2 regions of the Pseudoalteromonas sp. TP27 genome follow, and region 1 is predicted to be linked to the other one. Evidence: predicted binding sites of a transcription regulator. Region 1 holds the regulator's gene; the other holds the start of a gene.
The links. The regulator LexA, encoded in region 1, represses DNA repair genes until DNA is damaged. The targets are predictions, from matches to a motif close to TACTGTATNNNNATACAGTA.

Region 1 (16,288 bases):
TGGTTTTATATCCTACTTCTCTGGTGCCCTTTTTTAGTAGGGTTGTACTTATTACTTGAGCGTCAATAAGTAAGTGTGCTTTAGCATTAGCAGTAATTTGTATTTTTGTAGGTGGCTCAAAAGGCCTTCCTGTAAGGGCATTAAAGCTTTGCTGCTCGGCATTACTAATAACGGTAATAAGTGGTGTAGTTAAAAAGCCTTCAAATAATATTTGTGTTGGGTTAGCGACTTGCGACGTAATATTATCAAGTGATGTTGGGTAGTCGGCTTGTGTAAATGATTTACTAAGGACTTTTGTTGCTAAATGTTTGCCGTGTACTTTATCAAGTGGAATTGCGCTCATAACTAAGCCACCTAGCAACCATGCTAAAATTTGTAGTGCTAATAAATAACCTAACCATTTATGAAACTTGCGCGCATGTTTAAATATTTTTTTATTCATGTTTTAGTCTTATTATTTTTAGAGGTTAGTTTATTACATTAATGGGATTAGTTACTGCGACATTTTGTCGCAGTTTAAACTATAGCTTACTGTAATCATTTAAAAATAAAAAAGATTACAGTTAAATTCCTAACATGACTTATTTGTCTAATTGAGCTGGATGTTTGATATCCAGCTAGCTTTAAATGCTAAAAAATACTTAAAAGCTGCGAAATATCCATATAAAGTGGTTAATAGGGCATAGTTGATTTGGTATAACGGTAAAACTGCGTTAAAGTTTGCAATGAAATTATTAGAGGATAAATACGAAACGATGTCGGAAATTCAATTTTTAAATGTAGATCTTGAGCTTGAATCAAAGCAAGATATTAGTTTGCTAGTGGCAGATTTGAAGAAAGTCGCTACGATTTTACATTATGACAAAGACGAATACCGTCAATTAGCGCGTATTGAAGCTACAGGTGAAGTTAGCACGCCTGATAAAGCAATAAACCATATATGTGAGCTTATTGAATCGTGTTCGCGTAACGCGCTAAAGCAATGGTTAGGTTGTTCACGTAGAACGTTTGATATTGGTTTTGAATCAGGCACATCTCCTAAGTGCTTTAACCAAGCATTAGATGCAGATACATTATTACGTATATCTGCGATTGGTGCGGGTATGGAAATTACAATTTACCCAATCGAAAAGTAACTATAAGTAACTATCTTCGCTCTACGACTGCTGCGGTCATTTTTGATACGCAGCACAGCTCATTGCGGCTATTTGTAATTTTTATTTCCCATACTGAACTACGTTTGCCAATATGAAATGCTCTTGCCGTGGCAGTTAAAGTACCATTGCGAGATGCTTTTAAATGGCTTGCGCTAATTTCCTGCCCTACACAGTAAAATTTTGTGAAATCGACAACAAAGTTAGCGGCATAACTCGCTACTGTTTCGGCAAGTACAACATTAGCACCACCGTGAACCATTCCCATTGGGTTATGATGCTCAGGTATGGCAGGCATAGTTGCAACTAAGTAATCATCACCAATTTCTGTGATTTCTATCCCCATAGTTTTCATCAGCGTACCTTGACCATTTATACCTTCATCTAGCTGTTTGCAAAACTCTAAAGTAATAGGTTGATACCAAATACTCATAACGACTCCTTTGCCTTTTTAATCATTTATAAACTTAGCTTTAGTTATATCCCTAAAATGTACACAAGTGAAATTACTTTGGCTATTTTAAGACATAATTTAAATTTGCGATTTTTATTTAACTGTATATACTCACAGTTAAATGTACTGTATGGAAAACCAGTTGTATGCGACCATTAACGAACCGCCAAGCTCAAATACTCGAACTAATTAAAGTTTTTATTAAAGACACTGGTATGCCTCCTACACGTGCTGAAATAGCGCAAACACTAGGTTTTAAAAGTGCCAATGCTGCTGAAGAACATTTAAAAGCACTTGCTAAAAAAGGCGCAATTAAAATGAAACCAGGTGCAAGCCGTGGTATTCAATTAATTGAAGAAGAAGAGCCTGAACAATTAGGTTTACCACTTATAGGGCGTGTTGCTGCGGGTTCACCTATTTTGGCGCAAGAGCACGTTGAAAGTCATTGTAAAATCGATCCATTAATGTTTAAACCAGCCGCCGATTTTTTACTACGCGTTAATGGTATGAGCATGAAGGATATTGGTATTATGGATGGTGATTTACTTGCTGTACATCGTACTCAAACCGCTGAAAACGGGCAAGTTGTTGTTGCCCGCGTAGATGAAGACGTAACTGTAAAACGTCTTGAGAAAGCGGGTCGTAAAGTATTACTTCATGCTGAAAACGACGATTTTGAATCTATTGAAGTAGACCTTGAAAATGAGTCTTTTAACATTGAAGGCCTAGCTGTTGGCGTAATAAGAAACGCCGATTGGATGTAGATTTTAGATTGCTTTAAGCAATCAATTTATTCATGCGCACTTTTTAGTGCGCATTTTTGTTTTAAAATTCGTACTAAAATATATCTTAAACAGCTAACTAATTATTTAAGCTGTAAACTTTTTTTCACTCATGCTTTTCTCCTTCCTCATGTGTTACACCCCTTTGTTTTGCTCGCTTTTTGAATATTAAATAGTCGATATGCTTGCAGATACTTGACTAATTTTTAAATATTACTCGGTTGTTTTTTATACTAAAGCTTGCTTGTTGCTCATTTTTTAGCTAATCATTAGTGTGCTGAACTAACAATAACTCACAGCTTTCAGTTTTGAGAACACACAATATACAAACTCTTTGTTGGGACAGTGATACCAATCAAAAAAACAGGATTGGTTAAATAATAAAAATAACGAATTGGCGTTTAAGCCGTATGCCTCTTCGCTTTGCACTCGCAATAGCATCAAAGGAGCCGTCACATGGGTAAACTGACCTCTACCTTGTGGCTTGTATTGATTGCTTTTCCGCAGCATGTTTTGGCTAACAGCCAGTACAATATGCGCAAAGGCGTAACCGATATAAGCAATAATGTATATCAGCTGCACATGACCATATTTATAATATGTTGTGTGATTGGGGTGATAGTGTTCGCAATTATGTTTTGGGCACTGATTCATCACCGTAAATCTAAAGGGGCTGTACCTGCCCAATTTCACGAAAGCACTAAAGTAGAAATACTTTGGACAGCTATTCCATTCGTTATTTTAATTGCTATGGCAGTACCAGCCACTAAAACCCTAATTGCAATGGAAGATGCCAGCAAAGCTGATCTCACTATTAAAATTACAGGCTCGCAATGGAAATGGCACTATGAATATATGGGCGAAGACGTCGCATTTTATTCTATTTTATCCACCCCTCAAGACGAAATAGCGAATCTTGCAGATAAAAATCCTAATTATTTACTTGAAGTAGATAAACCGCTTGTACTGCCAATAAACCAAAAAGTACGTTTTTTAATGACCTCTGATGATGTTATTCACTCATGGTGGGTACCTGATTTTGCTGTGAAAAAAGACGCTAACCCGGGATTTATAAACGAAACATGGACCAATATTAATGAAGAAGGTATTTACCGAGGTCAATGTGCTGAGCTTTGCGGTAAAGACCATGGCTTTATGCCCGTAGTGGTTGAAGCTAAATCTGAAGCTGACTTTAAAGTATGGCTAGCCGATGCAAAGCAAGCAAAACAAAAAGCAGCACTGGCCGACGCTGCTCTGCTTGATCAAACGTTACCTAAAGAAGAGTTAATGACTTTAGGCGAGCAAGTGTATATGGCCAGTTGCGCGGCGTGTCATCAACCTACAGGTATGGGGTTACCGGGTGTATTTCCTGCACTTAAAGGAAGCCCGATAGTGCTTGGCGATATAAAAGATCACATTGATGTAGTTATTCATGGGCGACCCGGTACGGCAATGCAAGCATTTGCTAAGCAGTTATCTATAAAGCAATTAGCAGCTGTTATTACTTATAAACGTAATGCATGGGGTAACGATACGGGTGATGTTATTCAGCCGAGTCAAATACAGGCAGCAATTGATGCCAAAGTGGAGGCGAACTAATGAGTAGCATAGTAGAACAACCTAACGCCAATGAAGCTCACCATGCTCATCATCCTGTAAAAGGTTTTAAACGCTGGCTTTATACAACTAACCATAAAGATATTGGTAGTTTATATTTAATTTTTTCGCTGACCATGTTTTTAATTGGCGGCGGAATGGCCATGGTGATCAGGGCTGAATTATTTCAACCTGGTTTACAGCTGGTCGATCCTCACTTTTTTAATCAAATGACCACAGTACACGGTTTAATTATGGTGTTTGGTGCGGTTATGCCGGCCTTTACAGGCCTTGCTAATTGGATGATACCACTAATGATTGGCGCACCAGATATGGCATTACCAAGAATGAATAACTGGAGCTTTTGGATTTTACCGTTTGCATTTTTAATCTTACTTGCATCGTTATTTATGCCCGGTGGAGGACCTGCATTTGGTTGGACTTTTTATGCTCCTCTCTCTACAACTTATAGTAACGATAACACTGCAATGTTTGTATTTGCCGTACATATTATGGGAATTAGCTCAATTATGGGTGCAATTAATGTGATTGTAACCATAGTGAATTTACGTGCACCCGGTATGTCGTGGATGAAGTTACCGCTATTTGTGTGGACATGGTTAATTACCGCTTTTTTATTAATAGCAGTAATGCCAGTGCTTGCGGGAGCGGTAACTATGGTGCTTACCGATAAGTACTTTGCGACCAGTTTTTTTGATGCTGCAGGTGGCGGCGACCCAGTGATGTTCCAACACATTTTTTGGTTTTTTGGTCACCCAGAAGTATACATAATGATTCTTCCTGCCTTTGGCATTATATCGACCATAGTGCCCACTTTTTCTCGTAAAAGACTTTTTGGTTATGCCTCAATGGTGTACGCCACATCCTCCATAGCACTATTGAGCTTTATTGTTTGGGCGCATCATATGTTTACTACAGGCATGCCGGTTGCAGGTGAGTTATTTTTTATGTACGCAACCATGCTTATATCGGTGCCCACAGGAGTAAAAGTATTTAACTGGGTTGCCACAATGTGGAAAGGCTCAATTACTTTTGAAGTGCCCATGCTTTTTAGTATTGCTTTTATAGTGCTGTTTACCTTGGGTGGCTTTTCGGGGTTGATGCTGGCAATTACACCTGCTGACTTTCAGTACCACGATACTTATTTTGTAGTGGCGCATTTTCATTATGTATTAGTAACAGGGGCTGTGTTTTCGATAATGGCAGGTGCTTATTATTGGCTACCCAAATGGACAGGCAACATGTTTAATATCACGCTAGCTAAATGGCATTTTTGGCTATCGCTGGTGAGCGTTAACGTTCTGTTTTTCCCTATGCATTTTGTAGGACTTGCTGGTATGCCACGTCGAATTCCCGATTATGCACTGCAATTTGCCGACTTTAACGCAATTATAAGTATAGGCGGTTTTGCCTTTGGTTTATCGCAACTACTGTTTGTGGCTGTAGTAATTAAATGTGCACGCGGTGGCGATAAAGTGCCTGCAAAAGTATGGGATGGGGCTGAAGGGCTTGAGTGGGAAGTTGACTCTCCTGCGCCTTATCATACCTTCTCTATACCGCCGGTAATCAAGTAATGACACACGCACCGTTACTTAAACGCTTGGTTCTTATTTGTATAGGTATGTTTGCCTTTGCGTTTGCCTTAGTGCCCTTGTACGACGTGTTTTGCGATGTAACAGGGCTTAATGGTAAACCGTCACTTGAGCAAGCAGAGCGAAGTACGCAAATAGTGCAAGATCGCGAAATAGGCGTGAGTTTTACAACTCATGCGCAAGCTGGTGCGCCGTTTGTTGTTAAATCAAAAGAGTACAGCGTTACTGTTAAACCCGGTGCCATGCGTGAGGTAATGTTTAGTGCTAAAAATAGCAGTGACCTCGACAAAGTAATGCAAGCGGTGCCGTCTGTATCTCCAGGTAAAGCGGCTAAGTATTTACATAAAATTGCCTGTTTTTGTTTTGATCAACAACCTCTAAAAGCAGGAGAAGAGCTTGAATTTAAATTACTGTTTTATGTTGATACCGCATTACCAAGCGATATTGAAGAGTTGACGCTGTCGTACACCGTATTTGATATTAGTGAGCAGCTAGTTGCGAGTAATAACTAGCCTGCATGTCTAGTGTAAAACTAGGAGTAAGTAACATGAATCAAAAATATGAAAACTATTACGTACCAGAGCAAAGTCCTTGGCCTATTGTAGGGGCTATAGCATTATTTTTTATTGCTGTAGGCGCTGCATTAACTGTTATGAACATAGGAAAAGAAGGCGGCAGTGGCGTTTATTTACTGTACGTTGGCATAGCTGTACTTTTGTATATGCTTTATAGCTGGTTTAAAAATGTTATCAGCGAGTCTGCTCAAGGGTTGTACTCAGCACAAATGGATCGATCATTTAGGCAAGGGATGAGCTGGTTTATTTTTTCTGAAGTGATGTTTTTTATGGCCTTTTTTGGTGCATTATTTTATGCGCGAGTCCTATCGGTCCCATGGTTAGGTGGCGCGGGTAATAATGCAATGACCAACGAAGTACTTTGGCCTACGTTTGAAGCTGTTTGGCCTCTCGTATCTACTCCTAGCGGTGATACAACCCAAGCTATGGGTTGGCAAGGTCTGCCGCTTATAAATACCTTAATACTGCTTACCTCCTCAGTTACCTTACATTTTGCTCATGTAGCAATGGAAAACAATAAGCGCACGCCACTTAAAGTGTTTTTGGGCGCCACTATTTTATTAGGTGTTTGCTTTTTAGGGCTGCAAGTTGAGGAATACATACATGCATATAATGACCTCAACCTAACGCTTGATGCAGGTGTTTACGGTAATACGTTCTTTTTATTGACTGGTTTTCATGGCATGCATGTAATGCTAGGAACCGTACTTTTATTTGTAATATTTTTACGGATATTAAAAGGGCACTTTACTAAAGATAAGCATTTTGCTTTTCAAGCAGCTGCTTGGTATTGGCATTTTGTTGATGTTGTTTGGTTGTGTTTATTTATATTTGTATATGTGCTGTAGCGTTTATTGGCGAGCTATTCGCTGTAATAAAACCAAGTTTAAGCGCTGCAATAACAAAAATTAGAACAACGACCGAAAACAATACGCGACGACCTAAAAAGTGAGACATAGGTCGCCCCCCAGTTTTCCCTGACACCATAATAAACAATGCTCTAAATAAGTTAAAAAGTATAAATAGTAATAACAGTACGATAATAATTTTAATAATCACTGAGTTGAACCTTATGCAGTTAGTTTTATGGCACAAACAAAAGCTTAGCTCAATAATCACACTTTGTATGGTTGTGGTTGTTGTACTTGTGTGTGTGCGATTAGGATTTTGGCAGCTGGAGCGGGGTGAGCAAAAGCAGCAGCAACTAACCGCTATTGCTAAGCAACAGACTCGTGGTGTGATGAGCTGGTCTCAATTACTTAACCTGCCTGACAGCTGGAACAAAACAGGTGTATTGGTTGAGTTAAAAGGGCGGTTTGTACAAAACCAATATTGGCTTTTAGATAATCAAGTTTATAACGGACAAGTAGGTTACGACTTACTTGCTTTACTAAAGCCTGACAGCGAAGAAAAAGTGATTTTAGTTAATTTAGGATGGGTAAAAGCGCCTATAGCTAGAGATACACTGCCAAAGGTTACTCTGCCTACAGGTGTTTTTATTCTTAAAGCGCAAATAAAAGAAAATAACTTAAGTAGCTTTACGCTTGAAGATACAACGACAAATAACGACTTACCTACAAGAATCCAATCTATCGACTTGAATATGCTGAGCACTCAAAGCCAGCAATCATTAATTAATTTTATGGCTTATAGACAAGGTACTGGTGATGAGATTGCAACACCTCATTATGAGGCTGTTGTTATGAGCCCTCAAAAGCATAATGCCTACGCTGTGCAATGGTTTTTAATTGCTGTTGCATGTGCTGTTGTGGCTATTTTTGCGAGTAAAAAAAGGACATCTAATGAAAAATAATCCTCTTTTTTTGTTTGTGGGTTGCTGCGCTATCCCATTAGTTTTGGCATATGGCGCATTAAAGTTCGATTGGTTACCTACTGCAATTACTAACAATGGCGAGTTTTTAAGCCAAGAAATAAAATTTGAAAATTGGCCGCAAAATAATCCAAAACAATGGACTATCGCACTTAATTATTCAAACGAATGTAACACCCCATGCAGCGAACAGCTCAATGCACTTAATAACTTATATGTGGCACTCGGTAAAAACCAAGGAAAAGTGGATATGGCTGTAATGGGAAGCCCCGACAATAAAAATCTACCATGGAAAATTATTACCGAGCAACAGAGTTTAAATCCTGCAAGTTTGTATTTAATTGATCATATGGGGTTAGTGGTACTTGAATACCCCTTTAAAGTCGAGCCACAAGAAAATCGTTTAGTGCAAAAAGGGTTATTAAAAGATCTAAAAAAACTACTCAATTATTCTCGTTCTAGCTAATTGATCAGCTTATTTAAGTTGGAGTGTTTAATGTATAAAAATTATAAAAACTTAGTATTAATAACAGGATTGCTCGCTTTAATTGTTGTGGCCTTAGGCGCTTACACCCGCTTAAGTGACGCAGGTTTAGGATGCCCCGATTGGCCAGGCTGTTATGGCTTTTTAACGGTACCTAAACATGAGGCCGACATAGCCTTAGCAACCCAAAGTTACCCAGATATGATGTTCGAAACCGCAAAAGCGTGGAAAGAAATGATTCATCGCTATTTTGCAGGCGCCTTAGGGTTACTTATTTTAGGTTTGTTTGTATTGGCTTTTGTAAAACGTCAATACCTAACAACACCAGTTAAATTGCCTTTAGCTTTACTTCTGCTAGTGGTGTTTCAGGCAGCGCTTGGTATGTGGACTGTCACTATGAACCTGCAGCCGCTTATTGTAATGGGCCACTTATTGGGTGGCTTTAGTATTTTGTCACTTATAACGCTTTTATATTTGCGACTAACTGCCAAACCTATAATGGGTGGAGATAGCGGCGCAAAGCGTTATTTTGGTTTGAGTTTAATTGCGCTTAGTGTGTTGGTTATTCAAATAGCGCTTGGCGGTTGGCTTGCTGCAAATTACGCAGCTCCGCATTGTAGTGGTTTACCATTGTGTGATTATGCACAACCGTTTTCATTAAGTAGCGTGTTTCAATTACCGCTTGAGCACAGTAATTATGAGTATGGTGTGTTATCGCAGCAAGCACGCATGTCTATTCATTTATTACATCGTATTTGGGCACTGGTTACTTGCATTGTTCTGGCATTAATTATGTGGAAAATATACAGCCAAGCTTACTCTCAAAAAATTAAAAACTGCGTTGTGAGCGTATTACTAGTCTTACTTTGCCAAATTAGCTTAGGCCTTATTTTAGTACATTGGCATATTCCGTTGGGAGTTGCACTGGCACATAACTTGATGGCAGCCATACTGTTATTAAGCATGGTTAGGTTGTGTTATTACCTAAAATCACGCACATAAAGGGGAAATATGATGGCACTTATAATTGATAAAAAAATACTGCTACCCGTTAATACTCAATCGCTAATTTCGCGTACTCATAGTTTGCTGCAAGACTACTTAGCAATTAGTAAATTTAAAGTGGTAGCCATGCTGGTGCTAACAGCTTGGGTTGGTTTAGCGCTGGCTCCCGATGTAGGGCGCGGTATGGTCGTACAGTTTATTAGCTTGTTAGGTATAGGGCTACTTTCTGCTGCTGCAGCGGTTATTAATCATGTGGTTGATAGCGAGATAGACTCAAAAATGGCACGAACTCGTCATCGCCCTGTAGCTAAAGGGCGTTTAAGTAAAACACATGCGCTTAGTTTTGCAGCTGTTATTGGGGTTGCGGGTTTTATTATGCTGATGGTGTGGGCTAATACCTTAACCGCTATATTAACGTTATTTGCACTGGTAGGTTATGCATTTGTTTATACATCATTTTTAAAGCGTGCAACGCCGCAAAATATTGTTATAGGTGGGTTGGCTGGCGCAATGCCTCCATTATTAGGTTGGGTGTCAGAAACAAACCAAATGGCAGCAGCCCCTTGGTTACTCGTAATGATAATATTTACCTGGACCCCACCACACTTTTGGGCGCTGGCTATAGCACGAAAAAGTGATTATGAACGCGCTAAAATCCCTATGTTACCAGTAACCCATGGTATCGATTTTTGTAAAACGTGCGTTGTTGCTTATTCTGTTTTACTCGCTGTTGTTTGTGTATTGCCTTATTTAATTGGTATGTCTGGATTAATATATTTAATAGGTGCGTGTGTATTAAATGCAGTATTTATATATAAGGCGGTTAAATTAAAAATTGCTGGAGATGATGAGACTGCAATGGACTTATTTCGTTTTTCGATTATTCATTTAATGGTACTCTTTGTAATCTTATTTATAGATAAATGGCTCACTTTATGAAGCAGTTATGGCTTGGATTAATTGTTGTTTTAGTTTTGTTTTTATCAGCATGTTCAAATGAAAATAGCCCGCCAGATGTAGATGCATTGGTTTACGAAAATGCAAAACCACTGTCTGATTTTACGCTAAACGATCAGCGCGGCGAATTAGTGACTAAGCAACAATTTTTAGGACAGTGGAATTTAGTATTTTTAGGCTATACAAGCTGCCCTGATATTTGCCCGTTAACGTTGGCTAAGCTTAACGCCGTTTATAAAAACTTACAGGCAGATTATCCGTTGCAAGTTTGGTTTTTATCGGTTGACCCAAAACGCGATACACCAGCTAAACGAAAGCAATATATAGATTATTTTAACCCTGACTTTTTAGCTGTATCGGGAGAGCATAAACACCTTTTTCCAGTTGTTAGGGAGCTTGGTTTAATTTATGCGATTAGTGACTCTGAAGAATCAGAGTATGCGGTCGATCATAGTGCATCCGTTGCATTAGTTGATCAAAATGGAGCCGTAAGAGCTATTTTTAAACCTGAATTTAAACAAGGTAGTGTGCCATTAATTAATGCGACTACTTTAACTGAAGAGTTTAAAAAGATAGCCGATTACTATAAGAACTAGTCTTTTAGTTTTTACCAATTTTAAAGGAGCTTTAGGCTCCTTTTTTTATGGTCTTTAGAGTAGTTAATAAAATAACCTAGTGGCTGTTACGTTAGGTCGTTAAGCTTTAGGCGATTGGATCACCCAAGGCTGCGAAAACCAAAAATAATCACCAGGGCTTGAAATTGAAGGGGCTGTACAATTAAAACGAGAACGCCCTTTATTAAGCACTTTTGGCGAGGTTATTTCGACTGTATTTTTATTTATCCATTTTAATTCTGCTTGGCCTACGCTTGATACGTAACAAGCAAATTGGCTTTTATGGAAATCACTCATATTAAATTCAATTGTGAGCGTGGGTGGATTTTGCTGTGTAACGCTATCTTGATAAGTTAAATTGGTGATATTAAACGCGCGTGAGTTAAGCTTAGTAATAAGAGTCTCTAGTTTGCTGTAAAAGCCTGATGCAGGAAAACGCGGTAAGCGACTAAAATTAGAATCTTTATTTACAGCCCCTGAGTGCTGACCAATCCCCACAAAACCAAGCTCTGTTACAAGTGCTTGCAACTCATTGTTAAACTCACCATACGGATATGCTAAGTATTTATAATCATGGCCTATTTCTTCTTTTATACGCTTTTGAGAGCTAAGGATATCTTGCTTAATACGTGATTGCCATTGTGCATCGGTTTCGTTTTCAAGCTTAAGGTGTAAGTAATCATGTTGTCCGCTATGATTGGCTATTAATGCCCCTTTTTTAGATAATTCTTTGAGCTTATCCCACCCCATTACGTAACTCATGCCTTCGTCTATTAATTTAGGATTTACAAAGATAGTGTACGGGTAGCCAAACTTTTCTAAAATAGGTGCAGCTTGTTCATAGTTATTGTTATAACCATCATCAAAGGTGATGGCGACTGTTTTATCAGGTAAGGTTTCACCTTGCTGAAGTGCGCTTATTAACTCATTAAGAGGAATAACGTTAAAGTTGTGCTCTTTTAAATAGCTTAAATGTTTAGTAAATGTGTTTGCGCTAACGCTAGTTACAGCGGGTAGGGTTTCACTAACATGATGATACTGTAAAATAACGGCTGCTTGAGCCCGCACAGATATACTAATGAGGATAAATAATACTAAATGAAACAATTTTTTATACATAATAAGGCACACCATAAAAGCTTGCTGTTGTTAGCGGGTCCGATGATACTATCAAATATCACAGTGCCGTTGTTAGGAATTGTTGATACTGCTGTAATTGGGCACTTAGGAAGCGCTCATTACTTGGCGGGTATTGCCCTTGGCTCTGCAGTTATCTCTATTTTGTTTTGGCTTGCTGGTTTTTTAAGAATGAGCACCACGGGACTCGTGGCACAAGCATACGGAAAAAACGATTTAACCCAACTTGCCGCTTTACTTAAACGAAGCCTATTGCTGGCAAGCGCAGTGGCTGTGCTATTAATTGTATTATCCCCATTAATAAAACACGCTATTGCTTACCTCTCCGCTGCTAACAGCGACGTACTTACCCAAGCGTATCAGTATTTTAGCATTCGTATTTTTAGTGCTCCAGCAGCATTGTGTAATTTAGTGTTATTGGGTTGGATGCTTGGTGTGCATTATGGTCGAGGTCCATTTTATTTATTACTCGTCACTAATATCGTTAATATAGTGCTCGATATTTATTTTGTTGTTTATTTAGATTGGGCCGTTGCAGGCGCTGCGTGGGCTTCACTGATTGCTGATTATACGGCGTTAGTATTTGCACTTTTTTTAGTGGTTAAACTAGCTAAAAAACAAGGTATTGAGCTAGATGCACCGAATTGGTTGAGCATTAGCAAAATGACTGAATTATTGAGTTTGAATAGAGATATATTTATTCGCTCTTTAATACTGCAATTATGCTTTAGCTTTATGACATTTTACGCAGCGCGTATAGGTGAAACTACACTCGCCGCTAATGCTGTTTTACTTAACTTTTTAATGTTGGTGAGCTTTGCTCTTGATGGCGTTGCTTACGCGTCCGAGGCAAAAGTAGGGCAAGCTAAAGGCCAAGGAAGCGTTAAAAATATAGAGCTTTGGGTTAAAATAAGCGTATTTTGGGGTATGCTTTTTGGCGTGTTATATAGCGCTTTTTTTGCATTGTTTGGCAGCGGTATAATCAAGCTTTTAACTAATGTGCCAGAGGTTATTCAAGAGGCAACACACTATTTACCGTGGCTAATAGCATTGCCAATTTTAGCCATGAGCTGCTTTTTGTTTGACGGTATTTTTGTTGGACTCACACGAGCAAAGGACATGCGTAATAGCATGATACTTTCAGCTGGAGTGGGGTTTTTTGGTGTGTTTTGGGTGTTTATAGACTGGCAAAATAACGGGTTATGGTTGGCTATGAGCTGTTTTATGTTAATGCGCGGTGTTACGTTAATAATTAAATATTACCACTTAAAAATAAATAATCAGCTATTAGATTAAATAAATGAATGGTTTATTTCCAGAGATCGGGGTCGTGGTGTTTAGGGCTCATATCTTTTAAAACTTGTGAAAAACGATTAGCAAAAATACCGCAGTAGCCCCATCCGGCAAAAAATAATGCGGGGACTAAAATTATAACGCCAATTATTTGCAAGCTGTAGTGAGTGTAATACCCAATAGATATGAATATCACGGCTAGCACAAACAGTGCTAAGCCGCGAAAAAAGCGCTTTAAGCTCAGCTTAGGATTGCTCCCTAAGCGATAAATAAGCTGCTTTAACATATTTATCAGGCCTAATAGTAAGAGTGATCGCCCGCTTCGTGCTCTGTAATATCAGCAACACCGGTGATTTCTTCAAACTTAGCTATCATTTCTTTTTCAATGCCTTCTTTTAGCGTTACATCGATCATAGAACAACCGTTACAACCACCACCAAACTGAAGTATCGCTATACCTGCAGCTGTAATTTCAACAAGGCTTACTTGACCACCGTGGTTAGCAAGTTGTGGATTTACTTCGGTTTCTAGCATGTGCTGTACACGCTCGTTTAACGATGCATCGTCACCTATTTTACGTGCTTTAGCATTAGGTGCTTTTAGCGTTAACTGAGTTCCCATTTTGTCGGTAACAAAATCGATTTCAGCTTCTTCTAAAAATGGAGCACTTTCTGCATCTACAACGGCATCAAAACCGTTAAAGTTTAGGCGAATATCGCTCGCTTCTACAGCGTCTTCTGGACAATAAGACACACCACATTCCGCTTGTGATGAACCAGGGTTTACAACAAACACACGAATATTGGTTTGTTGTGATTGATCTGCTAATAGTTTAGCAAAATGCGCTTGCGCTGTTTCGGAAATAGAAATCATAAAACCATCTATACTTGACTAAATTACTCGGATACTGCGTATCATACTCCGCTCATCGTGTTGCGGCTAGTGTTGAGCGTAAAAAGTTGGCATCTATTTTAAGCAATGGTAGCGTGCAAACAACGAACATTTTTTGAGTGATTTATATGCGTTTGGTATTAACAATAATGGTGGCAATGCTTAGCTTTTCAAGTGTAGCAAAACCGCTTTCGTATTATTTTGAACAAGATGTAACATTTGACCCCGCTATTCCAACACCTGAGCAAGTGCTTGGCTACGAAGTAGGAGAGTGGCATGTAAGGCACGATCAGCTCGTGCGTTACATGGAAATATTGGCTGATAAAAGCGATCGTATAAATTTTGAAGTAATTGGTCGCACGCATGAACAGCGCCCACTTGTAATGCTAACGATTACTGCACCGCAAAAGCTTAAAAATATAGAGCAAATTCGAGAGTCTCATTTAGCTCGATTAAGTAATAACAATGGCACTAAAACTGACTCTGCAAAACAGCCTGCAGTTGTATGGATGGGATACAGTGTGCATGGTAATGAATCATCAGGCAGTAACTCATCGTTGCTGGTGGCATATTACTTAGCCGCCGCACAAGGTGCTGAAATAGATGAATTATTAAATAACACGGTTATTTTACTCGACCCTTCACTTAATCCAGATGGACTTGCTCGTTTTGCTAATTGGGCGAACAGTAATCGGGGCATGAACTTATCAAGCGATCCTAAAACGCGTGAACATGTTGAAAATTGGCCAAGTAGCCGTACTAACCATTACTGGTTTGATTTAAATCGCGACTGGTTATTGCTGCAGCACCCAGAATCGCGTGCGCGTATTGCCAAATTTCATCAGTGGAAACCTAATGTTTTAACCGATTTTCATGAAATGGGACCTAACAGCAGTTACTTTTTTCAGCCTGGTATTGCGAGCCGTAAGCACCCAATAACACCAGATGAAAATGTAACATTAACCAAAGCTATTGCTAACTATCATGCAAAAACATTAGATGAAAACAACGCTCTTTATTTTACCGAAGAAAGCTTTGACGACTTTTATTACGGTAAAGGTTCAACTTATCCTGATGTGAATGGTGGTGTAGGAATTTTATTTGAACAAGCAAGCTCTCGCGGGCATGTGCAAGAAACCATAAACGGTACACTTACTTTTCCTTTTACTATTAAAAACCAGTTATTAACGAGCTTATCAACCTTTAAAGCAGCTGTTGACAATCGAACTGCGTTACTTGACTACCAAGCTAAGTTTTATAATCAGGCGGCTGATTTAGCCAGTGATGAAAGCTTTGAAGGTTATGTTGTTGAGGGCGAAAAAGATAACTCGCGTATTAAATACTTTTTAGAGTTGTTAAAGCAACATCAAATTGATGCTTTCCCACTGACTAAATCACTTAAAGCGAATGGTAAAAGCTTTACAACTAATAGCTATTTTGTGCCCTTAGCACAACCGCAATATCGTTTGGTAAAAGCTATTTTTAGTGAGCAAAAAAACTTTGCTGATAATACCTTTTACGATGTGTCTGGATGGACATTAGCGCATGCGTTTAATCTACCTTTTGCCAAAGTAAAAAGCAGCTGGGGTTTAGAGGTGGCAAATGCATCATGGCAAAAAGCAGTTAAACCTTCTTTTGCTAAACTTGAGCAAGGTTATGCTTTTGGTTTTTCGTGGGATGACTACCTAGCACCTAAAATGTTAAACAGCCTTTTAAAGCAAGGTGTTAAAGCGCGGGTAGCATTAAGTCCATTAACAGCTAAAACAAACTCAGGCGAAGTGAACTTTGATGCTGGCAGTATTATTGTCCCAGCTGGCTTACAAACAACTAACGATTGGGTAGATATACTAAATAAAGCACAAAATGAATTTGGAATTGCGATTAAGCCAATAACTACCGGCC
Region 2 (16,288 bases), on a different contig from region 1:
TAATATAAAAAAACTCACGAACAAGAGTAATGAACTTTTTATTATTCAATACATATTTCCTGAAAAAAGCAATTTACAAGCCATTGGGTTAGATATTAGTTCAGAGGAAATGCGTCAACAAACGGCTTTAAATGCAGCCATTAATAATAGCACTCAACTAACAGCTCCCATTACGTTGGTGCAAGCTGATAAAAAAGCACAACAAGGCTTTTTAACCTTACTGCCAGTTTATAAAAAAACGATTATTCCTAAAAACAAAAATCAACGTTTAGAGCAGTTACTAGGATGGGTTTACTCCCCTTTATTAATTAATAATATTTTGGACTCTTTATCACAGGTAGATGAAAATCACCTCATTATTAGCGACCTTAATAGTAGCACCGACTTTTTTAGTTATGGCGCTAAAAGTACTTCTACAAATTTCTATCACAGTAAAGTAATAGAGGTTATGGGAAGAAAGTGGAAAATAACAATTAATGCCTCAGATGAGTTTATTGAAACACTTCACTTACCAAGTAAATATAAAGCATTAGTAAGTGGTATATTTTACACGCTAGGCTGTATGCTTATGGCTTTTTTAATACAGTTATTTATTTTTAGACGAAACCAAAGAATTAAAAGAAAAGCACTACAAGCAAAAAAAATAAGCTCGCATTACAACAAGCAAATTTAAGACTAGAAAATGAAGTAAAACAACGCACCAAAGAAATTGCAGATATAAGTATGCTTCAGCGTAGCATTTTAAATAGTGCTAGCTATTCGATTATTGCTACCGACATAAATGGCTTAATTACATTATTTAATCCCGCCTCTGAAAAGTTATTAGGCTATAAAGCGCAAGATGTTATTGGAATTGAAAACCCTGGTATTTTTCATTTAAAAGAAGAAATTATAAAAAAAGCTCAGCAACTAAGTACTGAATTAAATAAACCTGTCTCCCCTAGTTTTGAAGTTTTGATATTAAAAGCAACAGCAACAGCAACTAAGCCTGATATTAATCAATGGACATACATTTCCTCTACGGGTAAAAAAATACAAGTTAATATAAGCGTTACCTCTTTATTGAACAATGAAAATGAAGTTGTTGGTTATTTGGGGGTAGCATATGATTTAACCGAACAAATTAATCACGAACAAGCTCTTGGAGATGCTAAAGAGTTAGCTGAGCAAGCATCCCAAGCTAAATCTGAGTTTTTAGCTAATATGAGCCATGAAATACGCACTCCTATGAATGGCATACTCGGCACATTACAGTTACTGCAAGAGCAGCCACTCAATGAAAAATCAAAAGAGTATTTAAAAAAATCACTCTATTCAACCCGCTCACTCACCACTATTATTAATGATATTCTCGATTTTTCTAAAATTGAGGCTGGTAAGCTTTCATTAGAGCATAAGCCTTTTGATCTTTTTGAACTGATTCATCACTTAGAGTCAGATCTTGGTCTGCAAGCTAGCGATAAAAACATATACCTTAAATTTGTTATCAATATTAATCATAAGCATTGGGTGGGCGACCCTGTTAGGCTCAGACAAGTGTTTTTAAACCTAATATCTAATGCGATTAAGTTTACGTCGCAAGGTGGCGTTACAGTAACATTTAGGCTAACCGACGAACACAAAATATGTTGTTGTATATCAGACACCGGCATAGGAATTTCTGAGCAAGCAATAGAGCGATTATTTGAGCGCTTTGAACAAGCAGAGCAATCAACCACGCGTGAATATGGTGGTACAGGCCTAGGCTTACCAATAACTAAATCATTAATAGGCCTCATGAATGGCGAAATTAAGGTAACAAGCCAACTAGGCTCCGGTAGTCAGTTTTATGTGTACTTACCATTAAAACAAGCGCAGATTAATGAAAGCACATTAACGACCAAAAACATTGAGCTTCCTGACCTATCCGGAAAAACCATTTTATTAGCTGAAGATAACAAAATAAATCAGCTTGTTGCATCTGCGATGCTTGAACCGACTAAAGCCACCATTATTATTGCAAATAATGGGTTAGAAGCAGTTTCATTATACCAAGCACACAAGCCAGACATTATTTTTATGGATATCCAAATGCCAAAAATGGATGGACTTCAGGCATGTAAACAAATTAAGGCGCTTGATAGCGAGCAAATCGTTATTGCGTTAACTGCTAATGTTTTTACAGAACAAAAAGAAGTATACAGACTATTATTTGATGGCTACGTTTCAAAACCAATTGAAAAGCATGAACTTGTAGACATGTTATCAACGCTCGATTTAGTCGATAGTTAATTTAGACATTAAAAAACCCAGTTACTAATACCTTTCGATATTAGTAACTGGGTTCTAAGAATAATGGTGGAGGGAGAGGGATTCGAACCCTCGTTAGGGATAAACCTAAACACACTTTCCAGGCGTGCGCCTTCAGCCACTCAGCCATCCCTCCACAGTGCTGCAATTGTGTAATGCAACAGCGCGCTATAGTATGAAATAGACCCCTAAGGTGCAAGGCATTTTTAAATATGAGCCTTTAAATGCTTACTAATCAAGCAATAGCTTATCTATAGTCACAAAAAAACGGCTAAATCTAAGACTTAACCGTTTTTAATTTATACTTTTAAAATTACTTAGCCATGCTCGCAGTAAACTCAAGCATGCGATTAAGTGACTTAAGTGCGCCTTCGCGTAAATCCATATCAACGAATACTTCTTTACCTTTAGGGCTTATGAGAGCTTCCTCAATCGCTTTTAAGCCATTCATTGCCATCCAAGGGCAATGAGCACAACTTTTACATGAAGCGCCCTCACCTGCCGTTGGAGCCGCAAAAAACTCTTTGTCTGGGCACAGTTGCTGCATTTTATAAAAAATACCGCGATCAGTTGCTACAATAAACTTTTTGTTTGGCATTGTTTGAGCAGCTTTAATTAATTGGCTCGTAGATCCAACAGAATCGGCAAGTGCAACAATCTCTGCTGGTGACTCAGGGTGAACCAATACACCTGCATCTGGGTGCAATGCTTTGAAGTCTTTAAGTGCTTTTGTTTTAAACTCGTCATGCACGATACATGCGCCATTCCACATTAGCATATCAGCACCGGTATTTTTTTGAATGTAGCTACCAAGGTGCTTATCTGGGCCCCAGATGATTTTTTCGCCTTGCTCATCTAGGTGCTCTACTATTTCAAGCGCACACGATGAAGTTACAATCCAATCTGCACGTGCTTTAACAGCCGTAGAGGTGTTTGCATACACAACCACTTTACGGTCAGGGTGCTCGTCACAAAATGCAGAGAACTCATCTACAGGGCAACCAATATCAAGCGAACACGTTGCTTCAAGTGTTGGCATAACAACCGTTTTATTTGGCGTTAAAATTTTGGCGGTTTCGCCCATAAATTTTACGCCCGCGACGATTATCATATCTGCATCATGACGTGCGCCAAAACGTGCCATTTCTAGCGAGTCGGCAACGCAACCGCCGGTTTCTTCAGCAAGTGCTTGAATTTCAGGATCGGTATAATAATGTGCAACAAGTACTGCATTTTTATCTTTTAGTAATTGTTTTATACGCGTTTTGTATTCGCCTTGCTCGTCATTTGTTAACGGTGCTGGCTTAGGAGGAAAGATATAACCTTCAGGCATAATAGTTTGAGCTAGACTCATGTTCTCGACCACTTATCTACAGTGCATTAATTACGGCGAATTATACGAGAATATAAACACAAATAACAGCAAACTAGCGAAGCTGTTTATAAAAAATAGAATGGGAATTTAAAAAAGAATATAAAGGAAAGTATTAGAGAGTGGTGGGTCATGATGGATTTGAACCATCGACCAATTGATTAAAAGTCAACTGCTCTACCAACTGAGCTAATGACCCGCTCTAATATAAATCTGCTTTGTAAAAAGCGTGCGTAAATCCGCCGATTAAAACTTTCATAGAATGGTGGGTTATGATGGATTTGAACCATCGACCAATTGATTAAAAGTCAACTGCTCTACCAACTGAGCTAATAACCCGCTCTATGCACTTATTCAAATATGAATGAAGCTTACGTAAATCCGCCGATTGATACCAAGCATTATTCATAAGAATAAAGAATGGTGGGTCATGATGGATTTGAACCATCGACCAATTGATTAAAAGTCAACTGCTCTACCAACTGAGCTAATGACCCGCTCTGATATAACTTTTCATAGAATGGTGGGTTATGATGGATTTGAACCATCGACCAATTGATTAAAAGTCAACTGCTCTACCAACTGAGCTAATAACCCGCTCTATGCACTTATTCAATTATGAATGAAGCTTACGTAAATCCGCCGATTGATGCCAAACAATATTCAAAAGAATAAAGAATGGTGGGTTATGATGGATTTGAACCATCGACCAATTGATTAAAAGTCAACTGCTCTACCAACTGAGCTAATAACCCGCTCTATTGTTGCGTTTAATTGCAACTCACTATTTTACGTAAATCCGCCGATTGGAACCAATCACTATTCAAAAGAATAAAGAATGGTGGGTTATGATGGATTTGAACCATCGACCAATTGATTAAAAGTCAACTGCTCTACCAACTGAGCTAATAACCCATTCCAGTTGCTAACTTATTGCTAAGTTAAAGCTTGCGTAAATCCGCCGATTGATACCAAACATTATTCACAAGGAATAAAGAATGGTGGGTCATGATGGATTTGAACCATCGACCAATTGATTAAAAGTCAACTGCTCTACCAACTGAGCTAATGACCCGCTCTGACGCTGCATTTTATAACAACTTAGTTTTCTACGTAAATCCGCCGATAAAAGACCATTCAAAGAATGGTGGGTTATGATGGATTTGAACCATCGACCAATTGATTAAAAGTCAACTGCTCTACCAACTGAGCTAATAACCCGCTCTTTTTGCCGCATTTCGAGTGGGGTAACCATTCGTTTGCTGCGGGCGCTTATAATACTTATTTATAAAATGAGTGCAACCGAAATTGTCTCTTTTTTTAAGTTTTTATGTCTAGATGCACAAAATTAAACCGTTTGTGCTCAAACTACATGCAAATCCAAGATTCATCGAGACTTTTCATGTAGTTTGGTCGTCTTAACTAAAAATTTAATCGCTAGTTCCCTAAACGATCAGTTGCTAGTTTTGCAGCCGTTGTACTTGGGTATTGACTGATAAGATCGCTCAATATTTTTTGTGCTTGCGCCGCTGAACCCTGATCTTGTAAAAGTGTGCCTAACTTTAGCATGGCATCTGGGCGCTTATTCGAATTTGGGTATTCGTTAACAACCACTTTAAAGTGCTCTACTGCTTTTACGCCATCATTTTTAATCGTAAGCAACTGCCCTAACCAATAATGTGCGTTAGACGCATATACAGAATTTGGATAAGTAGTTAAAAACGTTTGAAACTCAGGAATTGCTTGATCATAGCGTTTATCTTTCATTATTAACGCAACAGCACGCTCGTACGCTTCGTTTTCAGATAAATCACTGCTATAAGTCTGTGCATCGTTTGGCTGCGCCTGATCGGCTACCGGAGCTGCTGGCTGTGTATAAGCTTGGCTAACGCGGTTTTCAATTTCTTGGTACAACTCACGCTGGCGCTGCAGTACTTTTTCAAGCTTGTAGCTTTGCTCTTCAGTTACACCGCGAATTTGACTTACTTCGTCTTGTAACAAATTAAGCTGTTGCTGTAACTCTACTTGTAAAAAGTTACGCTGTTGCATCATATTCTCAAGCGACGCTAATCGCTTCTCAATACTTGATTGTGAACTTGCAGCTTCTGAAACAGGAGCGGGAGCAGCCATTAACTGGGTGCTCCCGCTCAATATCATGGCTGCCAAAATAATTTTCGGCTTCATAATATCTCTTATCTTAGTAAACTAGTACCGCACGGCGGTTTTTAGCGAAAGCTGATTCAGTGCGAGACTTAACCATTGGCTTCTCTTCACCGTAGCTTACCACTGACATTTGGCTAGCTGAAACACCTAAGCTTAATAAGTATTTTTCAACTGCTTGGCCACGGTGCTCACCTAGTGCAATATTGTACTCTGGCGTACCGCGCTCATCTGCGTGGCCTTCAATTAGTACTTTAACTGATGGGTTTTGAACTAAAAACTCAGCGTGTGCACGAAGTAAGTCTGCGTACTTGCTTTCAACTGTTGCAGTATCAAAATCAAAGTAGATTACTTGCTCTTGACGAAGTGCTTCGTACTTTTGACGAAGTTGCTCTTCTGCTTGTTGCTCAGGAGAAATTGTAGCTACTTCAACCGTATCAGTATTCATTGATTGCTCAACAACACCTTGGTTTGATTGGTTTGCAGCACCTTCGTCAATATCTGAAGATGAGCTACAAGCTGCTAATGTCATTACTGGCACAGCAATTAGCAGGCCTTTAAGTATTTTGTTAAGTTGCATTGAGTAGATTCCTATTTTGAGTAAACCAGTAATATTACTGTAAGTATGGCGACCAAGCTGGTGCCTTTACTTGTCCGTCTAGCACAGGTAACCGTGCTTTAAAGCGGCCGTCCATCGATACTAGCGCAAGTACCTGTTTATTATTATGAAGCGTGCTATATATAATCATCGAACCATTTGGCGCTATGCTCGGTGATTCATCTAGGCGTGTTCTTGTTAATACTTGAAACGCACCTGTAGCCAGCTCTTTCTTAGCAAGATGGTACTGCCCGTTGGTACGGTTAACCATCACTAATTCTTTTCCATCTGGTGATATAGAACCTGCAAGGTTCATATCGCCATCAAAGGTAAGTCGTTGTGACCTACCTGTTTTTAAATTTAACTTATAAATCTGAGCATTACCACCCCTTTCAGATGTAAACACAATATCTTGGCTATTTGGGTACCAAGATGGTTCAGTATCTATGCTACGGTGATTTGTTAAGCGTGTTTCTTTACGGGTAGCCAAGTCAAGCATGTAAACTTCTGTTGCGCCTGTTTTATCTTTTGAAAGCACTAACAGTAATTTTTTACCATCTGGCGAAAACTGTGGTGCACCATTAATACCACGGTAGCTTGCTACAATTTCGCGTTTACCTGTGTATATGTCTTGAATGTAAATTTGGCTTTGACGGTTTTCAAACGTTACATACGCTAGCTTAGTACCATCTGGTGACCATGCTGGCGACATTAACGGCTCTTTTGAGCGAAGTAATACTTGCTCGTTAAAACCATCGTAATCGGCAACCACTAACTGATAAGGTTTAGGGTCATTATCTCGTACTATTACATAAGCAATTTTAGTTAAAAACGCGCCTTTTTCACCCGTTAGTTTTTCGTAAATAACATCGCTGATCCGGTGCGAGTAACGACGAAAACCGCTTTCGCTAATAACACTTTCACGTGCTTCTAAAACATGAGCTTGGCTTTTAACTAGTTTGCCATTACTCATCATTTGCGTGTTGCCACCGGTAATTTGGCCACGGATCACATCAATTAACTCATAACGTACTAAGTAACGGCCATCAGTTTGCTGCTCTACTTCACCAACAAGAATAGCTTCAACACCTTTATTAACCCAAGACGCGTAATCAATTTCGCTGTCTTTACTTGGCTGTTGCGGCATTTGTGCCACTTCTACAGGTTTAAATTTACCACTGCGCATTAAATCAGCAGCAATAACACCGCTTAATTTTTCAGGTATTGGACCAACACCTTGATATTTAAAAGGGACTATCGCAATAGGCCTTGCACCGTCTACGCCCTCTGTTATTACAATTTCAAGCGCTGCATTAGCAACACCTTGAAATCCAAACAGTAAAACTAAACAGGCTATTTTTATTTTGTTGAACATATCATTCCTTTAAAATTCTGGCTTGATTGTTAAGTTAATATTCTTAAGTTGTTCGAATACGTCTCTATCTTTAGATACCGGTAATGTGTCGGCCATGCGTACTGCTCTTAATGCAGCTTCACATACTAACTTATCACCACCTAATGACTTAACTTGCGTTACTAAACCATTAAAGCCTAAGCGAATATTGACTCGGCACTGCTGGTTTTTCATTTTTTGATCAATCAGTAAGTTTTGCTGAATACGCGCCATAATTAACGCTCGGTACTTATCAACTTCGCTCACTACTTGTTGCTGACGTATTTTACTACGGGCAGCCTGCTCTTTGGCAAGTTGCTCTTGTAACATTTGCTCTTGCATCGCTTGCTGGCGCTTACGTTCTGCCTCTGCTGCACGCTCTTTCGCCTCGGTTTCACGTTTTTTACGCGCAGCCTCCGCTTTTTTAAGTGCGTCTTCTTCGGTTTTACGTTTATCAGCAGCTGCTTTTGCTGCAGTTTCAGCTTCTTGCTTTTGCTTTTCGGCTTGCTTGGCTTTAGCGCGCTCTTTTTTCTCAATTGCGCGTGCTTTTTTAGCTTCTGCCTCGGCTTGCGCTTTTTCTTTCTCTTTAGCTTTACGCTGTTGCTCTAACTTTTTAATATTACGTGCTTCTGATTCACGTTGTTTACGCGCATTTGCCGCTCTGCGCTCTAAATCGCGAATACGTTTATCTTCTGCATTTTTTTTATCTTTTTCTTTCTTTTTAAGTTCAGCAATTTTTTGCTCAACTTGTTTTTGATCAACTGTAACAGCCGATACTGCTTTATCTGGCGTTGGAATAGCCGAATTAAGCGTTACTTCCATTACCTTAGGCGCTGGCGGATGAATGTTTGCAGACGCATACAAAAAACCACCAATACCTAAATGAAGCACTATCGATTTTACTACTGAACTATTCATACAGCTACTTCCCCTCAAAGGATTCAGTCATTAACCCTACTGACGGTACGCCTGCATTTTTCAAAAAATCCATTAGTAATAATACTTCTTGATATGACACCTTACCCGAACCTTTAATCATAACTGGTACATCAGGATTTTTCATTAACTGTAATTTTATAACCGCAGCAACGTCAAGTGCTTCCATAGGCTCTTCAGGATCGGTACCTACGCTCACGTAATATTTACCCTCTGCATCTATTGAAGCAATAATGGGTGGAACATCTTTAGTATCAACTAAATCAGACTCTTCCATTTTAGGTAAATCAACTTTCACACCGTGTGTAATAAGTGGTGCTGTAGCCATAAATATAATAAGTAGTACCAACATTACATCAATGTAAGGTACTACATTAATTTCTGCGACCGGACGGCGCTTTTTACGCTGATACATTCGCTTGTGCCTCTATTTGTGTAGCTGCTTGACGGTGTAAAATATTAGCAAACTCTTCCATAAAGTTAATATAGTGAGACTCAAGCTTTTCAACACTATTTGAAAAGCGGTTATAAGCAATAACAGCCGGAATAGCCGCAAATAAACCCATCGCAGTCGCAATGAGTGCTTCTGCAATACCTGGTGCTACCATTTGTAATGTAGCTTGCTTAACTTCACCTAGTGCAATAAAGGCATTCATGATACCCCACACAGTACCAAACAAACCGATATACGGACTTATAGAGCCGACAGTTGCTAAAAACGATAAGCTAGATTCAATTTTTTCAATTTCGCGAGATAGCGCAACACGCATAGAACGGTGCGTACCTTCCATAACAATACTTGCACTTTGAAACGTATTCTTTTTATGACGAGCAAACTCTTTAAAGCCCGAAGTAAATAATGCTTCAATACCTTGAGACTGACCGCTGCGTGACGATATCTCGTTATACAATTTGCTTAAATCAATACCCGACCAAAATTTTTGCTCAAATTTCTTAGCATTTGATAGTGCATCCGATATTGCTTTTTTACGTTGAAATATAATTGTCCACGACATTACAGACATGGCAACTAGCCCTAACATTACTAATTGAACAAGCAAACTTGCTTCTAAAATTAGATCTAAAAAATTAAGCCCTGATCCCACGTTAAACTCCTAAGTAATTTCAAAATACGGCAAATTGATTAATTTGTGTAAATATGACCGCTTACACGGTCAAAAAGTTGCATCTAGTGTATCTAGTCCATTTCAAGCTGACAACGGTATTGCTATGAATAGGCAACAAAAAACGTTAAAAAACAGCTTTAGTTGGCATTTCCCTTTGCCTCAGTATTTTATTTAATCTTTTAACTAGGGTCTGTTGACCTTTCAAGGTTGAATTTGCAGCAGTCTGTTTGGTATTTAGGCAAGGCAGAGCCTATGCAGTGTGGTTATTCCCCATAAATAGGCGATAACGTAGCATTAATGCCAAACAGGCGCTGCCCAAAGGGTTCTTCCTAGGGGCTATTTACTCTTTGTTGCTCGATTTTTACTTATTCTTACATGGATGTAAGTCAGTAGAATAACGCAGGAGCAGTTATCGAGCCCGCTAGGTTACAAATCTAGCGCCGTGATTAAACAGCCCCTAGTTTGAACAAATTTTAATCCGAAAAGATCAACAGACCCTAGGCTCGCTAATTATAAATATGCGTAAATATATAAGTAAACGTCATAAAATGCGCCGTTTATTCAAAATAAGAGCATAAACACTCAAAACTTATAAGCTTTACCTTCACGTAATAGTAAAACTAATACCGCACCACAAAATAATATATAACTTAAACCATAAATTTCATCAACTTATAAATTTAACGATTAATTAACGCTCAAGATATAAACAACAATAAAATTCACCAAGTTAGTTTTTCTAATCCGAAAACACAAATTTTCTAGTTTGAACAAATAAAGGTTCTTACGTATTATTACCCCATACCGAGCTAGCGCACTGAATGAGATAGTTTCATTAAGCCAAGTTCTTAGTAATAGGATATTTTATCGTATTACATTGTTTTACTCTTTGTGGATAAAACCAAATTAAGTAAAACATAGTTCCCTAGATTACTTCCTTCAACTTGTTGTTTGCCCGCATTTTTTGCGGGCTTTTTTTTGCCTGCAATTTGGTGCTCTACCTATTTTACAATAAGTAATTCGCTTACTAGTTTGAATGGTACGCAGGATAGCTTCGCTAGTCTTAACGCCCTGTGAATTAACAGTTAACTATAAAGCGTATAAGTATTTTAAAATAACACTTGTAACAGTGTGCTGAGGTTTAGGTAAAATGCCAGCCTGTATAAATATTTGAAAGAAAGCGATACTAAGTCAATTACCTGCTGTGCAATAAACCACAGCAAGTAAAGTACATAGGCTAGTCTTTTTTAGGAAGTAAACCAAAGTGATGGTATGCGCTGTCTGACACTATTCGCCCACGTGGTGTGCGCTGAATAAACCCTTGCTGAATTAAAAATGGCTCTATTACGTCTTCTATTGTTTCACGCTCTTCGCCAATAGCAGCCGCTACATTGTCGAGCCCTACTGGGCCACCCATAAATTTTTCAATTATGGCGAGTAAATATTTTCGGTCCATATAATCAAAACCGCTTTTATCTACGTCAATCATATCAAGGGCTTGCTTAGCTACCTCGGCGTTTACTGTACCGTCAGATTTTACCTGTGTGTAATCGCGTACGCGGCGCAATAAGCGGTTAGCTATACGCGGTGTGCCGCGCGAGCGTTGTGCAATTTCGGTTGCGCCATCGTCGCACATTTCTAAATCAAGATAATGTGCTGAACGCCCTACTATATGTGATAAATCCTCTACAGAGTAAAACTCTAATCGCTGTACAATACCAAAACGATCACGAAGTGGTGATGTAAGTGAGCCTGCTCGTGTGGTTGCACCTATAAGTGTAAATGCAGGTAAATCTAATTTAATAGAACGTGCAGCTGGGCCTTCACCAATCATTATATCAAGCTGATAGTCTTCCATTGCTGGGTAGAGTATTTCTTCAACTTGTGGGCTTAGTCTGTGTATTTCATCAATAAACAGTACATCGCCTTCTTCTAAATTAGTAAGTAGTGCGGCTAAATCGCCCGCTTTTTCAAGTACTGGGCCTGATGTTGTTTTAATGCTTACGTGTAATTCGTTGGCCACAATGTTTGCAAGCGTGGTTTTACCAAGTCCTGGAGGGCCAAATATTAATAAATGATCGAGCGCTTCACCACGGGTTCGGGCAGCTTCAATAAAAATTTCCATTTGCTGCTTAACATGAGGCTGGCCTCTGTAGTCGGCTAAAAGTTTTGGTCTTATTGCACGATCAATAGAGTCTTCATTTGTTTTTTCAGTCGCATCAATTAAGCGATCCGCTTCAATCATGGGTTACTCACAACATTGATTTTAAAGATTCTCTAATAAGAACCTCAGTAGACATATCGGGTTTGCTTATCGATTTTACTGCTTTTTGAGCTTGTGGCAATTTATAACCTAATGCAAGCAGTGCTGATACGGCATCGTCTGCTGCATTATTAGCAATTGTCGCATCGCTCATTGGCTCTATTACTGCGCTATCGCTAAATGGCGTAAATAAATCATTGCCCCAATCTTTTAATCTGTCTTTCATTTCGAGTACTAAACGCTCGGCTGTTTTTTTACCTACACCCGGTAATTTAACAAGCGATGTTGAGTCTTCGTTATTCACACAACTCACAAATTGCTTAGCCGACATACCCGACAAAATAGCTAAACCAAGTTTAGGACCAACGCCATTTGCTTTTAATAGCTCTCTAAATAAGGCACGCTCAACTTTATTATTAAAACCAAATAATAGTTGAGCATCTTCGCGCACTACAAAGTGCGTGTAAACAATCGCGTTTTCACCAATTTTTGGTAAATCGTAAAAACAGGTCATTGGCATTTGTACTTCGTAACCTACACCACTTACTTCGAGTAAGATTTCTGGTGGCTGTTTTTCGACTAAAATACCATTTAAACGGCCTATCATAGTTATTTCCTTAAACGTCCTCTAACGGTTTTGCTTGCGCTACCCGCTAGTTTAATTAAATTTTGTTCTGAATGGGCATGGCAAATAGCAATAGCGAGTGCATCAGCGGCATCGGCTTGTGGTGTACCGGGTAGTTTTAAAATATTTTTTACCATGTGTTGCACTTGTGTTTTATCAGCGCCACCGTTTCCTACTACCGCTTGCTTAATTTGCCTAGCTGAGTATTCAAATACGGGTAAGTCGGCCATTGCAGCGCCAACAATCGCGGCGCCTCTAGCTTGACCTAGTTTTAAAGCAGAATCGGGGTTATGCGCCATAAATACTTTTTCAATGGCAAAGGTTTCTGGCGAAAACTGCTCAATAAGCTGTGTAATGCCTTGGTAGATCATTTTAAGTCTAACCGGAAAAGGATGATCGGCTAACTTAATACAGCCACTGCCTAAGTATGTAAATTTAGAACCTTGGTGGGCAACAACGCCATACCCGGTCAAACGTGAACCAGGATCGATCCCTAAAATAATGGCCAAACTTGCATTCTCATTATTGTTATTTTTAAATTACGCTAATAATGCCAGAGCACTGTATAAATTACCAGTACAAAGAAAAACAAAAATGCCCATGTGTTAGATGGGCATTAGAAGGCGCATGTTAGTTTAAGCTTACCCTAGGGCACGTACTAATCCTTGAGTGTTTTGTTTAAGTGTTCGGGCAATCATTAAATAGCCTAAACCTGCTACAAATACACCGCCCGCTACCGGCCCAATAATCCATATATGTGGGTGTAGCTTACCGGCTAAATCAAACATTTGTTGCTGCACAATTAAAAGCGCTATATCACTAAAAAATGCAGCGACTAAACCAGCTAAACCACCGAGTAATAAAAACTCATACAGGGTCGCGTTTTTAATTAATCGGCTTTTAGCACCAAGTGTTCGCAGTATTACAATTTCTTGCATACGTTCACCCAAGCTAGCTTGCACTTGCGATATAAGTACAAGCGCGCCACACAGCACAACAATAGCCAGTACAAAGCCAATGGCGAGCGATACTTGCGAAATAGTTGTTTGTATTTGCTTAACAAAGTTATCAATGTCAATGGCTGTAATAGTTGGGTAAGTGCGCAGTAACTGGCTAAAGTCACGCTTTTGCTCTGGGTTTATGCGTACCGACGAAATATACGTTGCAGGAAAATCTGCAAGTACATCTGGGCTTAAAATAATAAAAAAGTTAGGTTTTAGCGTAGCCCAATTAACTTTACGAACACTGGTAATTTTAGCGTCGAACGACTGCGAACCAATTAAAAAAGTAAGCGTATCGCCTATCTCAACATCTAAACGCTCAAGCATCGACTCCTCTACTGAGGCTTCGGCTGTTGCATTTTCACCAAACCACGCGCCTTGTGTTACTTCGTTTTGATCTGGTACATCTTTAAGCCACGTAAGGTTTAGCTCACGGCCAATACCTGCACGGGCTTCTTCGTCTTTTTTCTCGTTATCTTGCAGCGATACAGAACGTGCTACCAACTCGCCGTTTACCGCATTTACGCGCCCACGAATAGTTGGATAAAACTCCGATACCTGAATATCTTTTTGAGCTAAATATTCATTAATTGGCTCAAGCTCATTTTGCGTAATATTAACTAAAAACGCATTAGGCGCGTCGTCTGGTAGTTGCGACTGCCAATCAGATATCATATCGTTTTTAAGTACCACTAAAAACAGCAGTAATTTAATCGCTAACGAAAAGCTAATTAACTGCACTGCATTTACGTTTGCACGCTTTTGAATAGACGCAATTGCAAGCGACCAACTATTACCTGGTTTTAAGCCAAGTTTTCGGCCGCCACCAAATATTAATTTAGATACTAAAAACAACACACCAATTAGCGCAAGTGTTGAGGCAAACAAAATAAGCGTTATTTTTATGTTGTTACTAAATAACCACATTAATAAAAACACAGTTAGCGCACTCATACCTAAATGCACACGGCTTACTGCTAACTTGTCGCCTAAATTACGGCGCAGCACTCTAAGCGGTGGAATATCAAATAAATCAAACAACGGTTTAATAGAAAACATAACAGCACAAATTACGCCAGTGCTTATAGCCACCAGCCAAGGTTTAAAGCCACCTAAAGGTAGCTCTGTGCCCATACTTTTTGATAAGTAACTTGTTGCTATTTCTTGCAAGCCATAACCAATTAATAGCCCAATACTTACCGCCATTGCACACACAAGCAATAAATGCAGCATGTATATTTTGCGGATCATTGAGCGGCTACCGCCCAATGTTTTCATCATCGCTACTGGGTCATATTGGCGTTCACAATAACGTTTTGCTGAAACCGCTATAGCCACTGCTGCCAAAATAATACCCAATAGACCGGCTAGTAATAAAAAGCTCTCTGCGCGATTTAAGCTGTTTGAAATAGGTGATTGACGGTCTTTAACACCATACCATTGTTGGTTTTCTTTCATTTGTGGTTTAAGCCACTCATAAAAGCTATTTATATCGGCCTCATTACCGGCATAAAGTTGGCGGTAATAAACTCGGCTACCCGGTTGCACAACTTCGGTTTTTGCCACATCGTCAATATTAATAAGCACACGGCGACTACTCGAAAATACATTAAATGGCGCGTCTGGCTCTTCTACAATAACTTTAGAAACATTAAATAATGCAGCGCCAAGCTCTACTTGCGCGCCTATATCAATATTTAAACTGTAAAATACCGACTCACTTAGCCACACATTACCCGGCGTTGGTCCGCTATTAGCAACTTTAGTTTCACCGGTTAGGGTATCTTTAACTTTTAACTGCCCTTTTAGCGGATACGCATTAGATGCCGCTTTTACTGAGCTAAACTGCATTTCATCATCGGCAAACAACATAGTGTCGAAGTACACCATTTGCGCCGTTTTTAAATTTTGGCTTTGTGCTTGAGTAATAAAAGCGGTGTCGAGAATATGATCGCTTGCAAGTACACGGTCTGCTGCAATAAAAGCACTGCTTTTTTGCGCAATACTTTTCCCTATTCGCTCAGTAACCATAGACAGTGTAAGCACGGTTAAAACAGCAAGTGCGATAGCCGCGCTTATAACGGTTAACTCACCACGGCGAAATTCTCGCGAAAATAACTTAAGCGCTAACTTAACCCACATCGGCAACGTCCTCTACTTCGCTTTTTACTAGTAAACCCGCTTCTATTTGAATAATGTGCTCACATTTTTGTGCAAGCCCTTCATCGTGAGTAACTAAAATAAGCGTAGTGCCATGTTGAGTATTTAAATCAAATAATAAGGATTCAATCATTTTACCGTTTTTGCTGTCTAAGTTAGCCGAAGGCTCATCAGCAAACAGTATTTTAGGTGTACCAATAAATGCTCGCGCAATAGCAACACGTTGTTGCTCGCCGCCAGAGAGTTGCGACGGGTAATGATCAATTCGATGGCTCAAGCCTACTTTTTCAAGTAGGGCTATTGCTTGCTCTTTCGCATCACTTTCGCCAGCAAGTTCTGCTGGTAGCATAACGTTTTCAAGTGC

Region 2: a site for LexA is predicted at 13,323-13,342, ahead of ruvC (crossover junction endodeoxyribonuclease RuvC). Genes of this name have one in related genera too.

The regions. Positions count from the first base shown of each region.
Region 1 covers NZ_JARDAK010000018.1:13,105-29,392, forward strand. Annotated here, with positions in the region: gene PX700_RS17265 (hypothetical protein) at 1-442, opposite strand, end outside; gene PX700_RS17270 (hypothetical protein) at 756-1,136, shown strand; gene PX700_RS17275 (PaaI family thioesterase) at 1,147-1,587, opposite strand; gene lexA (transcriptional repressor LexA) at 1,755-2,372, shown strand; gene coxB (cytochrome c oxidase subunit II) at 2,847-3,989, shown strand; gene ctaD (cytochrome c oxidase subunit I) at 3,989-5,581, shown strand; gene PX700_RS17295 (cytochrome c oxidase assembly protein) at 5,581-6,111, shown strand; gene PX700_RS17300 (cytochrome c oxidase subunit 3) at 6,147-7,022, shown strand; gene PX700_RS17305 (DUF2909 domain-containing protein) at 7,000-7,293, opposite strand; gene PX700_RS17310 (SURF1 family protein) at 7,247-7,987, shown strand; gene PX700_RS17315 (transmembrane cytochrome oxidase associated protein) at 7,977-8,471, shown strand; gene PX700_RS17320 (COX15/CtaA family protein) at 8,502-9,491, shown strand; gene cyoE (heme o synthase) at 9,504-10,433, shown strand; gene PX700_RS17330 (SCO family protein) at 10,430-11,047, shown strand; gene PX700_RS17335 (polysaccharide deacetylase family protein) at 11,147-12,184, opposite strand; gene PX700_RS17340 (MATE family efflux transporter) at 12,227-13,498, shown strand; gene PX700_RS17345 (hypothetical protein) at 13,512-13,781, opposite strand; gene nfuA (Fe-S biogenesis protein NfuA) at 13,793-14,368, opposite strand; gene PX700_RS17355 (M14 family zinc carboxypeptidase) at 14,515-16,288, shown strand, end outside.
Region 2 covers NZ_JARDAK010000004.1:3,159-19,446, reverse strand. Annotated here, with positions in the region: gene PX700_RS06605 (CHASE domain-containing protein) at 1-673, shown strand, start outside; gene PX700_RS06600 (PAS domain-containing hybrid sensor histidine kinase/response regulator) at 724-2,271, shown strand; tRNA gene PX700_RS06595 (tRNA-Ser) at 2,336-2,425, opposite strand; gene nadA (quinolinate synthase NadA) at 2,603-3,643, opposite strand; tRNA gene PX700_RS06585 (tRNA-Lys) at 3,785-3,860, opposite strand; tRNA gene PX700_RS06580 (tRNA-Lys) at 3,925-4,000, opposite strand; tRNA gene PX700_RS06575 (tRNA-Lys) at 4,083-4,158, opposite strand; tRNA gene PX700_RS06570 (tRNA-Lys) at 4,183-4,258, opposite strand; tRNA gene PX700_RS06565 (tRNA-Lys) at 4,341-4,416, opposite strand; tRNA gene PX700_RS06560 (tRNA-Lys) at 4,501-4,576, opposite strand; tRNA gene PX700_RS06555 (tRNA-Lys) at 4,661-4,736, opposite strand; tRNA gene PX700_RS06550 (tRNA-Lys) at 4,807-4,882, opposite strand; gene ybgF (tol-pal system protein YbgF) at 5,099-5,845, opposite strand; gene pal (peptidoglycan-associated lipoprotein Pal) at 5,859-6,401, opposite strand; gene tolB (Tol-Pal system beta propeller repeat protein TolB) at 6,436-7,794, opposite strand; gene tolA (cell envelope integrity protein TolA) at 7,804-8,730, opposite strand; gene tolR (protein TolR) at 8,735-9,163, opposite strand; gene tolQ (protein TolQ) at 9,150-9,854, opposite strand; gene ruvB (Holliday junction branch migration DNA helicase RuvB) at 11,113-12,120, opposite strand; gene ruvA (Holliday junction branch migration protein RuvA) at 12,128-12,745, opposite strand; gene ruvC (crossover junction endodeoxyribonuclease RuvC) at 12,748-13,272, opposite strand; gene PX700_RS06500 (ABC transporter permease) at 13,405-15,906, opposite strand; gene PX700_RS06495 (ABC transporter ATP-binding protein) at 15,896-16,288, opposite strand, start outside.